DNA from 2 places in the Acetomicrobium mobile genome. Region 1 is predicted to be linked to the other one. Evidence: riboswitches for the same ligand, from Rfam matches in the RefSeq annotation. Region 1 holds a riboswitch; the other holds the start of a gene.
The links. Region 1 has a riboswitch for molybdenum cofactor ahead of Q7P41_RS09270 (aldehyde ferredoxin oxidoreductase family protein). Riboswitches for the same ligand answer to the same signal wherever they lie in the genome.
Positions count from the first base shown of each region.

Region 2: it holds a riboswitch for molybdenum cofactor, as region 1 does, so the genes downstream of both, pruA (L-glutamate gamma-semialdehyde dehydrogenase) here and Q7P41_RS09270 (aldehyde ferredoxin oxidoreductase family protein) in region 1, are expected to answer to the same signal.

Region 1 is NZ_CALETC010000246.1:12,259-17,028, reverse strand. Features, by position in the region: gene Q7P41_RS09285 (glycosyltransferase) at 1-289, shown strand, start outside; gene Q7P41_RS09280 (NAD-dependent deacylase) at 325-1,044, opposite strand; gene Q7P41_RS09275 (hypothetical protein) at 1,266-2,837, shown strand; molybdenum cofactor riboswitch at 3,061-3,184, shown strand; gene Q7P41_RS09270 (aldehyde ferredoxin oxidoreductase family protein) at 3,206-4,770, shown strand, end outside.
Region 2 is NZ_CALETC010000196.1:1,641-6,410, reverse strand. Features, by position in the region: gene Q7P41_RS07710 (urocanate hydratase) at 1-441, shown strand, start outside; gene proC (pyrroline-5-carboxylate reductase) at 497-1,300, opposite strand; gene pruA (L-glutamate gamma-semialdehyde dehydrogenase) at 1,457-3,091, opposite strand; molybdenum cofactor riboswitch at 3,412-3,531, opposite strand; gene Q7P41_RS07695 (YfcC family protein) at 3,786-4,770, opposite strand, start outside.

The DNA of each region.
Region 1 (4,770 bases):
GGAAGGTCTGTGGAAGGCAAAACCGGTGATCGCCTCGGCGGTTGGCGGAATCCCCCTTCAAATCGCACATAAATATTCCGGGATCCTCACCCACTCTATTGACGGAACGGTACATTATCTAAAACAACTTTTATATGAACCCGGCTATGCTCAAAGATTAGCCTTGAATGGCAAAGAACACATTAAAAACAACTTTCTCATAACAAGGCATATTCGCGATTATTTACTCCTCTTTTTGTCGTTATATCACGAAGACGATATAGTTGGTTTGAATGAAATGGGTCTTTAATGTTTGAGTTTTAAAGTGACGCGTGACGAGGGTGTTCACATTAGGTTTTGATCGATGATTTGAAGCGTCTTCGTGATGTCGTCGTGTATTACGCCGTCAGCTAAGTCGTCAAAGGGGGTAGGGGTTCTGTTTACGATGAAAAGTTTAGCGCCTCTTCGTTTGGCCATGACGGGGTATTGATTGGCAGGTGAGACTTCCAGGGATGATCCTAATACGAGAAAACAGCTGCATGTCATAGAAAGTTCATGAGCTTTTGCCAATGCCTCCTGGGGAAGGAGTTCTCCGAACAACACGACTTTTGGTCTCAGGGCACCGTTGCACTCAGGACACTCGATTTGATCTAGAAGCGTGACGCTGTCGAATGTCCTTCCGCAGAGCGAGCAAAGAACCTCTCGAAGGTTCCCGTGAAGCTCGTACACTTTCGCTGACCCTGCCTGTTGGTGCAGGCGATCTACATTTTGGGTTATGATGCCTAAAAGCAATCCCTCACGTTCCCATTTGGCAAGAATTTCATGTCCTTTGTTCGGTTTGACCCCAAGCAGCGCTTGGATTCTGTAGCGGTAAAATTCATAAAATTCCTCAGGATTGTGTCTCATCGCTTCTATCGAAGCCAATTGTCTAGGATCACGGTTTTTCCATAGCCCTTGGTCACCGCGAAAGTCGGGCAACCCCGAAGCCGTGCTCATCCCTGCGCCGGTTAAGACTACCACCTCTTTTTTACTGAGGTGATCCGCAATGCGTTCCAATACATCCATTTATACTTCACCCTTGAAGAAAATATTTGTAGACAATTTGCGAAAAATATAGCTGAAAACCAGTCATACTTTTGCTTTGTTTCACTTGGTTTACTGCAATGTACAGTATAGTATGTAAAAAGGGACTAAGCAAGCAATAGGAAAGGTTACTCTGCAACAAAAAGGACTACCCTAAGGTTTTCTCAAAGTATTTGTGAAAATAAACAGGAGGGTTGATGATTTTGTCACTTAAAATGACCTTTTACGATGGGACGAATTGCATTGGCGGCAATAAGATACTGCTGGAAGACAGCGGAGTGGGCCTTTTCATGGATTTTGGCACCAACTTTAAGGCCGAAGGAATGTACTTTGACGAATTCCTCCAGCCCCGAAGCACCTTTGGATTCATGGATCTACTGGTCTTTGGCATGCTGCCCCCGCTTATGGGCATTTATCGTTCCGACCTAGAGTATCCCGGCGTATGGGAAAGATTCTCCGGCCATCCGCTGTTCAAAGAGATAGAAGCACAGGGAGTTCTCCTTTCCCATGCCCATTTTGATCACTGCGGGTATCTTTCCTATCTCAGGGAGGACATTCCGATATTTACTAGCATCACTAGTGCAGTTGTTTGCAAGGCCCTGCAGGATACAGGTGGGGGAGCCAGATTACAGGAAATATGTTATACGGCTCCGCGGGAATTAAAGGATGACTTGCTGAAAACGACCCACTACAAGAAGGTACCGTACTGTCAGCGTCCCTATCATGTCTTCGGTAAGGATATCATACCCCCCGCTGCGCATAAATTTTGGGAACGTTGCAGTACTTCTCGGGAGTTGGACTGCCGGCAGTTAGAGGGATGCGGGGACGTTGCTGAGATAGCAAACCTTGAGGTGCGCTTCTGGCCCGTCGATCACTCCATACCTGGCGCAGGGGCTTTTGCTGTGAAAACTTCGGCGGGTTGGGTGGTATATACTGGAGATATCAGGCTCCATGGTAAACGAGGGTGTCTGAGCGAGCGCTTTATTAATGAAGCTGCCAAGCTCAAACCCAGGGCGCTCATCTGCGAGGGAACGCACCCCATGGTTGAGAGACCAGTAACGGAGGAACAAGTGGCCGCCAACTGTTTTCAGGTTGTAAAGGAGACCAACGGCCTGGTGGTGGCTGACTTCGGCCCCAGGAATGTCGAGCGGCTGCTGTCGTTTCTGGAAATAGCCAGGGAGACTGACAGATTGCTGGTTCTCACCCCAAAGGATGTATATTTGCTCGAAGCCCTGCGTGCGGCGGATGAACTCTCTGTTCCTGACCCCTACAAAGATGACAGAATAGCCCTATATGCTCGTCCCAAGGCTGTGCGCCAAAAGTGGGAGGAAGAGTTGCTTGCCATGTTTAGGGAGCGCGCCCCCGAAAGGTTGATGGATGCGGGAAGGGTTAAAGCTGAGCAGGGAAGCTTAATTCTGTGTTTCTCCTACTACGACTTCCACGCCTTGCTGGATATCGAACCAAAATGCGGGACTTACATCTACTCCTCTAGTGAGGCTTTCAATGAAGAGATGCTACTTGATCACGAAAAGGTATGTAACTGGATAAAATTCTTTGGTTTCAAACTGTACGGCGCTTTGGGCAAGGACAGAGAGAAGTCGGGGTTTCATGCCAGTGGCCACATCCACGGCCCAGGGATAGAAGAATTGGTGGAAACGCTGCAACCCGAGGTTCTTGTTCCTGTGCATACAGAAAATACTGAGTTTTTCCGTCGCTTTGATGGGCTGACCAGGGTGATTGTGCCACACCAGGGACTTTCCCTGGAGTTAGACTAACTAATGTTCTTACAATGCTTAAAATAGCCTTTACGAAAAAATGTGATTGAAGTGCTGTTCAGAGTTATAATTAATACGTAAATTAACTATAAAAACATAAGGCAAGTTTTTGTGGGTTAGGAGGTGAGTCAAAAGACTGAGAGGACGTTACCTGGAAAGCAGGCAGAAGATCCAGACTATGACTTATTGAAGGAGTTGGTGCGGTAGTCTAAGACGGTACGTTATGTACCATGTTTTCCGAGTTGTCGGCCTTCCTCGCAAGTCAAGGAGATGGCTGCCAGCCGATAGGGCATAGCGGGAAACGGTTATGCCTCCCATCTTTGGAAAGGAAAACAAATGAGTGTGCCTATCCGAGGAGGGGGAGTAAAGTGTATAACTGCTACAATGGGAAGATCTTAAATGTGAATCTTACCGAAAAGAAGTACTGGGTCGAGCAAATTCCGGATGAATGGGTTTTAAACTACATAGGCGGAGAGGGATTTGGAGCTAAATACCTTTCCTTGAACCTTCCAGAAAACGTAGATCCTTTAAGTGAAGATAACAAGCTTCTGTTTATTTGTGGTCCTCTTACCGATACCAAGGCGCCTTCTTGCGGGAGAACGGTAGTGATGTTCAAGTCGCCTTTGACTGGGACGATCGGGGCAGCCAATGCGGGCGGAGCATGGGCGCCGCAGCTTAAAAGGGCAGGTTACGATATGCTCGTGATACACGGGCGCGCCGAATCGCCAACCTACATTTTCATCAATGATGACGAAGTGACCTTTCACTGCGCGGAAAAACTCTGGGGTAAAAGCACCGGTCATACCGAGGAGGCCATAAGAAAGGAGACCGGAAATCCCAAAGCGGAGGTTGCCTGTATCGGAGCTAGCGGCGAAAGGCTTGTCCGATACGCTGCAGTTATGATGGGGAATGATCATGCTGCAGGTCGTGGAGGCGGTGGCGCCGTGATGGGGTCCAAAAACCTAAAGGCCGTTGCCGTTTACGGTTCAGCCGATCGCCTTCCTGTTCATGACCCCGGAAGGTTTGATGCCGGTGTTAAAAAAGCCATCCAAGAACTTTATGCCGAAGCTTTTGTAAGAGATGAATTAATGAAATACGGGACTCCATCTTTTTTCGATTCAATGAACGCGCTTGGCCTGGTGCCAGCATATAATTGGCAACGCACTACAACAGATTTCGACAAAGAGATCGGATATGAAGCTTATCACAGAAAGTTAGAGGTAAAACAGGACCGTTGTTACAACTGTCCCATAGGTTGCGTGCGCAGGACGAGGATTCCTGAAGGGAAGTACAAAGGACTTTCTGGTACAGGCCCGGAATATGAAACCGTTGCGGCTTTCGGGCAAAAATTGGGCAACACTGATCTTTATTCCATCACTGTTGCGAATTACATTTCTAACGACGCTGGGCTTGACGTCATATCTGCTGGCCAAGTGATCGCTACAGCGATGGAATGGTACGAAAAGGGCATAATTGACGCTACGACCACCGAAGGCTTAGAGCTTACCTGGGGAAACGGAGACGCCATAGTGGAGCTCGTGGAACGTATTGCATTGCGAAAAGGGGCATTTGCAACACTTTTGGGGGAAGGGTCTCTCCGAGCAGCGAAAGAAATTGGAGGGGATGCAGAGAAATACGTCATGCACGTGAAGGGCCTTGAAATGGCTGCTGACGGAGTCAGGGCCAGCAAGGGCGAAGCCTTGTCGCACATGATTTCGCCCCGTGGGGCGGACCATTTGAGACCCTATGGCGCAATAATCGATGCCTTCGGCTATTTGGAAGAAGAGGTGGGGGTATTTGAGCACGTTGATCCCCTTAGCGAGGAGAATAAGGCATGGGTCAAGCCTTTAGAAGAATATTTCATGGCGACCAACTTGCTGGGTGTATGTTTGTTTACGAGCATAACTCTTGCTATAAAAGCAAAGACTTGGGC
Region 2 (4,770 bases), on a different contig from region 1:
GAAATTGGGCCCGTCATGCTCGGGAGAGATCACCACGACACGGGCGGGACGGATTCACCCTTCAGGGAGACGGCTAACATAAAAGACGGAAGCAACATAACGGCGGACATGGCGGTACATTGCTACGCCGGAAACGCAGCTCGCGGGATGTCGTTGATAGCCCTTCACAACGGAGGCGGAGTCGGGATAAGCAAGGCCATAAACGGAGGATTCGGCCTTGTGCTCGATGGAAGCGAGCGCATCGATAAGATCATAAACAGAGCAATCGCCTGGGACGTGTTGGTTGGCGTGGCGAGAAGATCATGGGCAAGAAACAGCGGTGCAATGGAAGTTGCCCGTGAGGTAAACGAAAACCAAAAGAGCGATTACCACATTACCCTCCCCTACGTACCCGATGAAGACTTAGTTGTCGAGACAGTGGCTAAGGTCTTCAAAAAATGAGAAATAAGTAGGTCAACAAACCCCTCCAGGCCCTTTGGCTAGGAGGGGTTTGTTTTTAATCCCTCTCTCGTCCCAGCTCAGCTGATCGCTCAGCGGCATCTGCCACTGCTCTTATCACCAATCCTCGGAAACCGCCGTCTTCCAGTGCAGCTACGCCGGCAATGGTGGTACCGGCTGGAGAGGTTACCCTGTCCTTGAGACTGCCCGGGTGTTCGCCCGTTTCAATTACCATTTTAGCGGCGCCAAATACTGTCTGTGCTGCCAGAGTCATAGCTACCGGGCGCGGCAAACCGGCCATGACGCCACCATCGGCAAGTGCTTCAATAAAGATATATACATAAGCTGGTGCAGAACCGCTGAGCCCTGTCACGGCATCCAACAAGCTTTCATCCAAAACGACGACTTTCGCGACAGCGGACAACAGAGCTTTAACTTCGTCTACATCGGATTCTTTTGCATTCGGTCCCATCGCTATGGCCGCAGCCCCGGCCTGAACCAGGCAAGGTGTATTGGGCATAACTCTTATCAATCGTGCCGGCCCTGTGTACTTGTTTAAATAAGAAAGAGGTACACCGGCCATGATGGAAACTACCAAGTGTTTATCCTCCCAGAGACCCTTTAGTTCGGATAGAATGACAGGCGCCACCTGGGGCTTTACTGCTAGGAAAATTATTCGGGATTTTTCCAGTATCTCAGTATTGCTGGCAGTCGTTTGTACCCCCAATGACTCCTTGAGGTATGAAAGCCGATTAGCATCGATATCTGATACCCACACCTTATCCGGTTGAACTAAGCCCTTGGCCAAAATACCTCTAAGTAAGGCTTCGGCCATGGCTCCTCCGCCAATAAAACCTAGCATTTTGCCAGCCTCCCATCTCAGTTTTATCTGATTCTATCTTCTGAATAACCTCTTAAATTTTTAACACAAAATTGTGTAGTTGTCAAAATAACTACCGGCAGCGTTTAGCAAAAGTGCATGCTGCCGGTAGTTATTTTCTTCATTTTGTCTTAACCTTTATTTTTCGTCCATGAATGGGTATCTGTACCCTACTGGCGGATTGAGGTGTTCTTTGATGGCTCTCGGGCTTACCCAGCGCATCATGTTGATTTTGGAGCCTGCCTTGTCATTGGTACCTGAGGCTCTTGCTCCTCCGAAGGGCTGCTGAGCGATTACTGCGCCAGTGGGCTTATCGTTAATGTAGAAATTACCGGCGGCATGGGTCAGGCGCTTTTCGATCTTGACTATGGCTTCTCTGTCCTGAGCAAAAACTGCACCTGTGAGTCCATAGATTGAAGTTGAATCGCAAAGATCCAAAGCTTCCTCAATTTCCTCATCTTTGTAGATATATATTGTTAAAACCGGCCCAAATATCTCTTCTTCCATGGTCTTGAAGCGAGGGTTGGTCGTTACTATTACGGTGGGTTCGATGAAAAAGCCAACGCTGTCGTCGGCGTTCCCGCCGCAGATTATCTCGGCTTCCGGAGACTCCTTGGCGTAGTCGATATACCCTTTTATTGACCGAAATGCCTGAGCATCGATTACGGCGCCCATGAAATTTGTGAAGTCTTCTATGTCACCCATCTTTATCGTGCTTATCTCTTCAACGAGCCTTTTCTTCAACGCGGGCCACATGCTCTCAGGGACATAAGCGCGCGATGCCGCAGAACATTTCTGCCCCTGGAATTCAAAGGCCCCCCTGACCAAAGCTGTAACCAATGGCTCAAGATCCGCAGAGGGGTGAACGAAGACAAAGTCTTTTCCGCCTGTCTCACCTACGAGCCTAGGATAGGTCCTGTAATTTGGCAAGTTTTGTCCCACAGTTTGCCACATAGACTGGAACGTCGCCGTAGAACCCGTGAAGTGTACACCCGCGAGCCATGGATTTAAAAGGGCGATGCTTCCTAGCACATTTCCGGGGCCTGGGATAAAGTTTATAACTCCATCTGGAAGGCCCGCTTTTCGAAGGATAGTCATCACGTGATATGCTGAATACACGGCGGAGGAGGCGGGTTTCCAGAGCACCACGTTTCCGGCCATAGCAGCGCTAGTGGGAAGGTTGCCGGCGATGGAGGTAAAATTAAAGGGAGTTACAGCAAAGACAAACCCTTCAAGTGCTCTGTACTCCATTCGGTTCCAGGAGTCCTTCGTAGACTCGGGCTGTTCTTTGTAGATTTCATTGAGAAAATAAGCGTTAAACTTGAGCATGTCTATAAGCTCGCATGCAGAGTCGATCTCAGCTTGATATGCCGTCTTGCTCTGACAAAGCATTGTAGCCGCGTTAATCGTGCTCCGACACGGTCCGGCGAGCATCTCGGCTGCCTTTAGGAAAATAGAAGCCCTATGCTCCCATGGCATTGACTCCCAATCGTGCCGTGCGGCAAGAGCTGCCTCGATAGCATCATTTACTTCCTTCTCCCCTGCCATATGGTACCTTCCAATCACCACTTCTTTGTTATGGGGAATTATGCACATACCCAACTTTCCGGTGCGCACTTCCTTGCCACCGATTATAAGGGGTATCTCAATCTCCTGGGTTCTGAGCTCAACCAAACGAGCTTTTAGTTCTTCTCTTTCCTTTGTACCCGGCGCATAGGACAACACGGGTTCATTCTTGGGTTTTTCTATCTTAAATACAGCATTGGACACCATCGCTCACCTCTCATTAAAGTGTTCAAACCTTAGTGCTCTCAGCTTCAACCACTCATAGGCAGGCTCCAAGCATATTTGCCATGCTTAACTTGCGTCACGTCGACACATAGCCCGCTTCCGTGAACTCCCCTTTAGGGCTTAGAGCATGAACCGGTAAAAACCTATGTTGCAGTTTTTCCCCGGTTTTATTCAGGGCCTTGCCAGTGCCAGCAGTTGCTCAGTAGTTAATCTATTTCAAGAGCATCCCTCCTTTATTAAAGGTCTATTAGTGCTGCTTTGTCTTTAAAATGAGAAAACCCCTTCCCGCCGGGAAGGGGTACAATAATATTTCTTTTCCTCCTTTCCAAGCGGGAGGCCTTTCCGTTTCCGAAAAGACCCTATCGGTCGATGCTCATAGGCCAAACGCCCTTAGAGACTTCGACTCGGAGGCTCTCATTTTATGAACACGGATTTTATTTAATCTTTACTTTATCAAAAAAGAACTCATCGCTGATATTGATAATATCAAGTAAAGTGATTAAATGTCAACAAGAAGGGAGGCTCTGCGCACGTCCGCTCACCCAAGCATGTCTTGATCGCTAAAAAACGTGGCAGGAGCTTTAAAAGAACAGCAAAGGAGCCCCTCCGAACTTTTTATGTCCTGAGGGGCTCCTTGTATTCATAATTCAGAGAAGAATAATTTTGCCAAGGAAAATTAAAATGGTCCGTATCCCACGATGTGAGCTACAATTACCACGATTGTCCCGATCACGTGCCAAAACACCATAAGAGGCCATATGAATTTAAACCATCTTTCGTAAGGGATCTTGGCCATGCCGAGAGTGGCCATCAGCACACCTGAAGTTGGAATGATCTGGTTAGTAAATCCGTCACCGTATTGGTAAGCCAGCACCGCGGTCTGCCGCGTAACTCCTATCAAATCAGCAATGGGAGCCATGATCGGCATTGTGGCCATCGCCTGCCCGCTTCCTGAAGGTATGAAGAAATTAATAATCGTATGGACCCAAAACATACCGGCAGCGGACAGCGCGCCAGGCAAGCGAGAAACCCAGTTTGCCAGGAAATAAATGACTGTATCGATTATCTGACCCTCGGTCATGACAACTAGTATGGCCCTTGCAACTCCCACCACCAACGCTCCAAAGGCTATGCTCTGGGAACCTTCGACGAATGCCCTTGCTATGGCGTTCGGATTAAGCCCTCCTATTAAACCGCATATGATGCCCATAGCTAAAAATATTGTTGCCAATTCCATGATGTAATAACCTTTCGCCATAACCCCGTATATCATATAGGCAAAGAACAATAGGAGCACCAGCAGTACAAGCTTGTGAATCGTGGTGAGCTTCGATTCCTCGTTTAACCTTTGTCCCGATATTTCCTCTTCTTTAAATAGATCGTAAACGATGCTTTCTTTAGGATTTTCTTTAACCTTGGAGGCATATCGCATCACGTAGTAGCAAGCCACAATGAATAGCACTGCAAATCCAACGATTCTAAGCCAGATCCCGGAGAAAAGTGGCAACTCGGAAATGCTTTGAGCCACGCCCACTGTAAAAGGATTTAGGATGCCGCCCGCAAATCCGACGGCAGCACCCGTAGAGATGATGGCTGTTCCAACGAGGGGATCAAAGCCGACGGCAGTGGCTAAAGCCACGCCCATGGGTATGAAGACGATG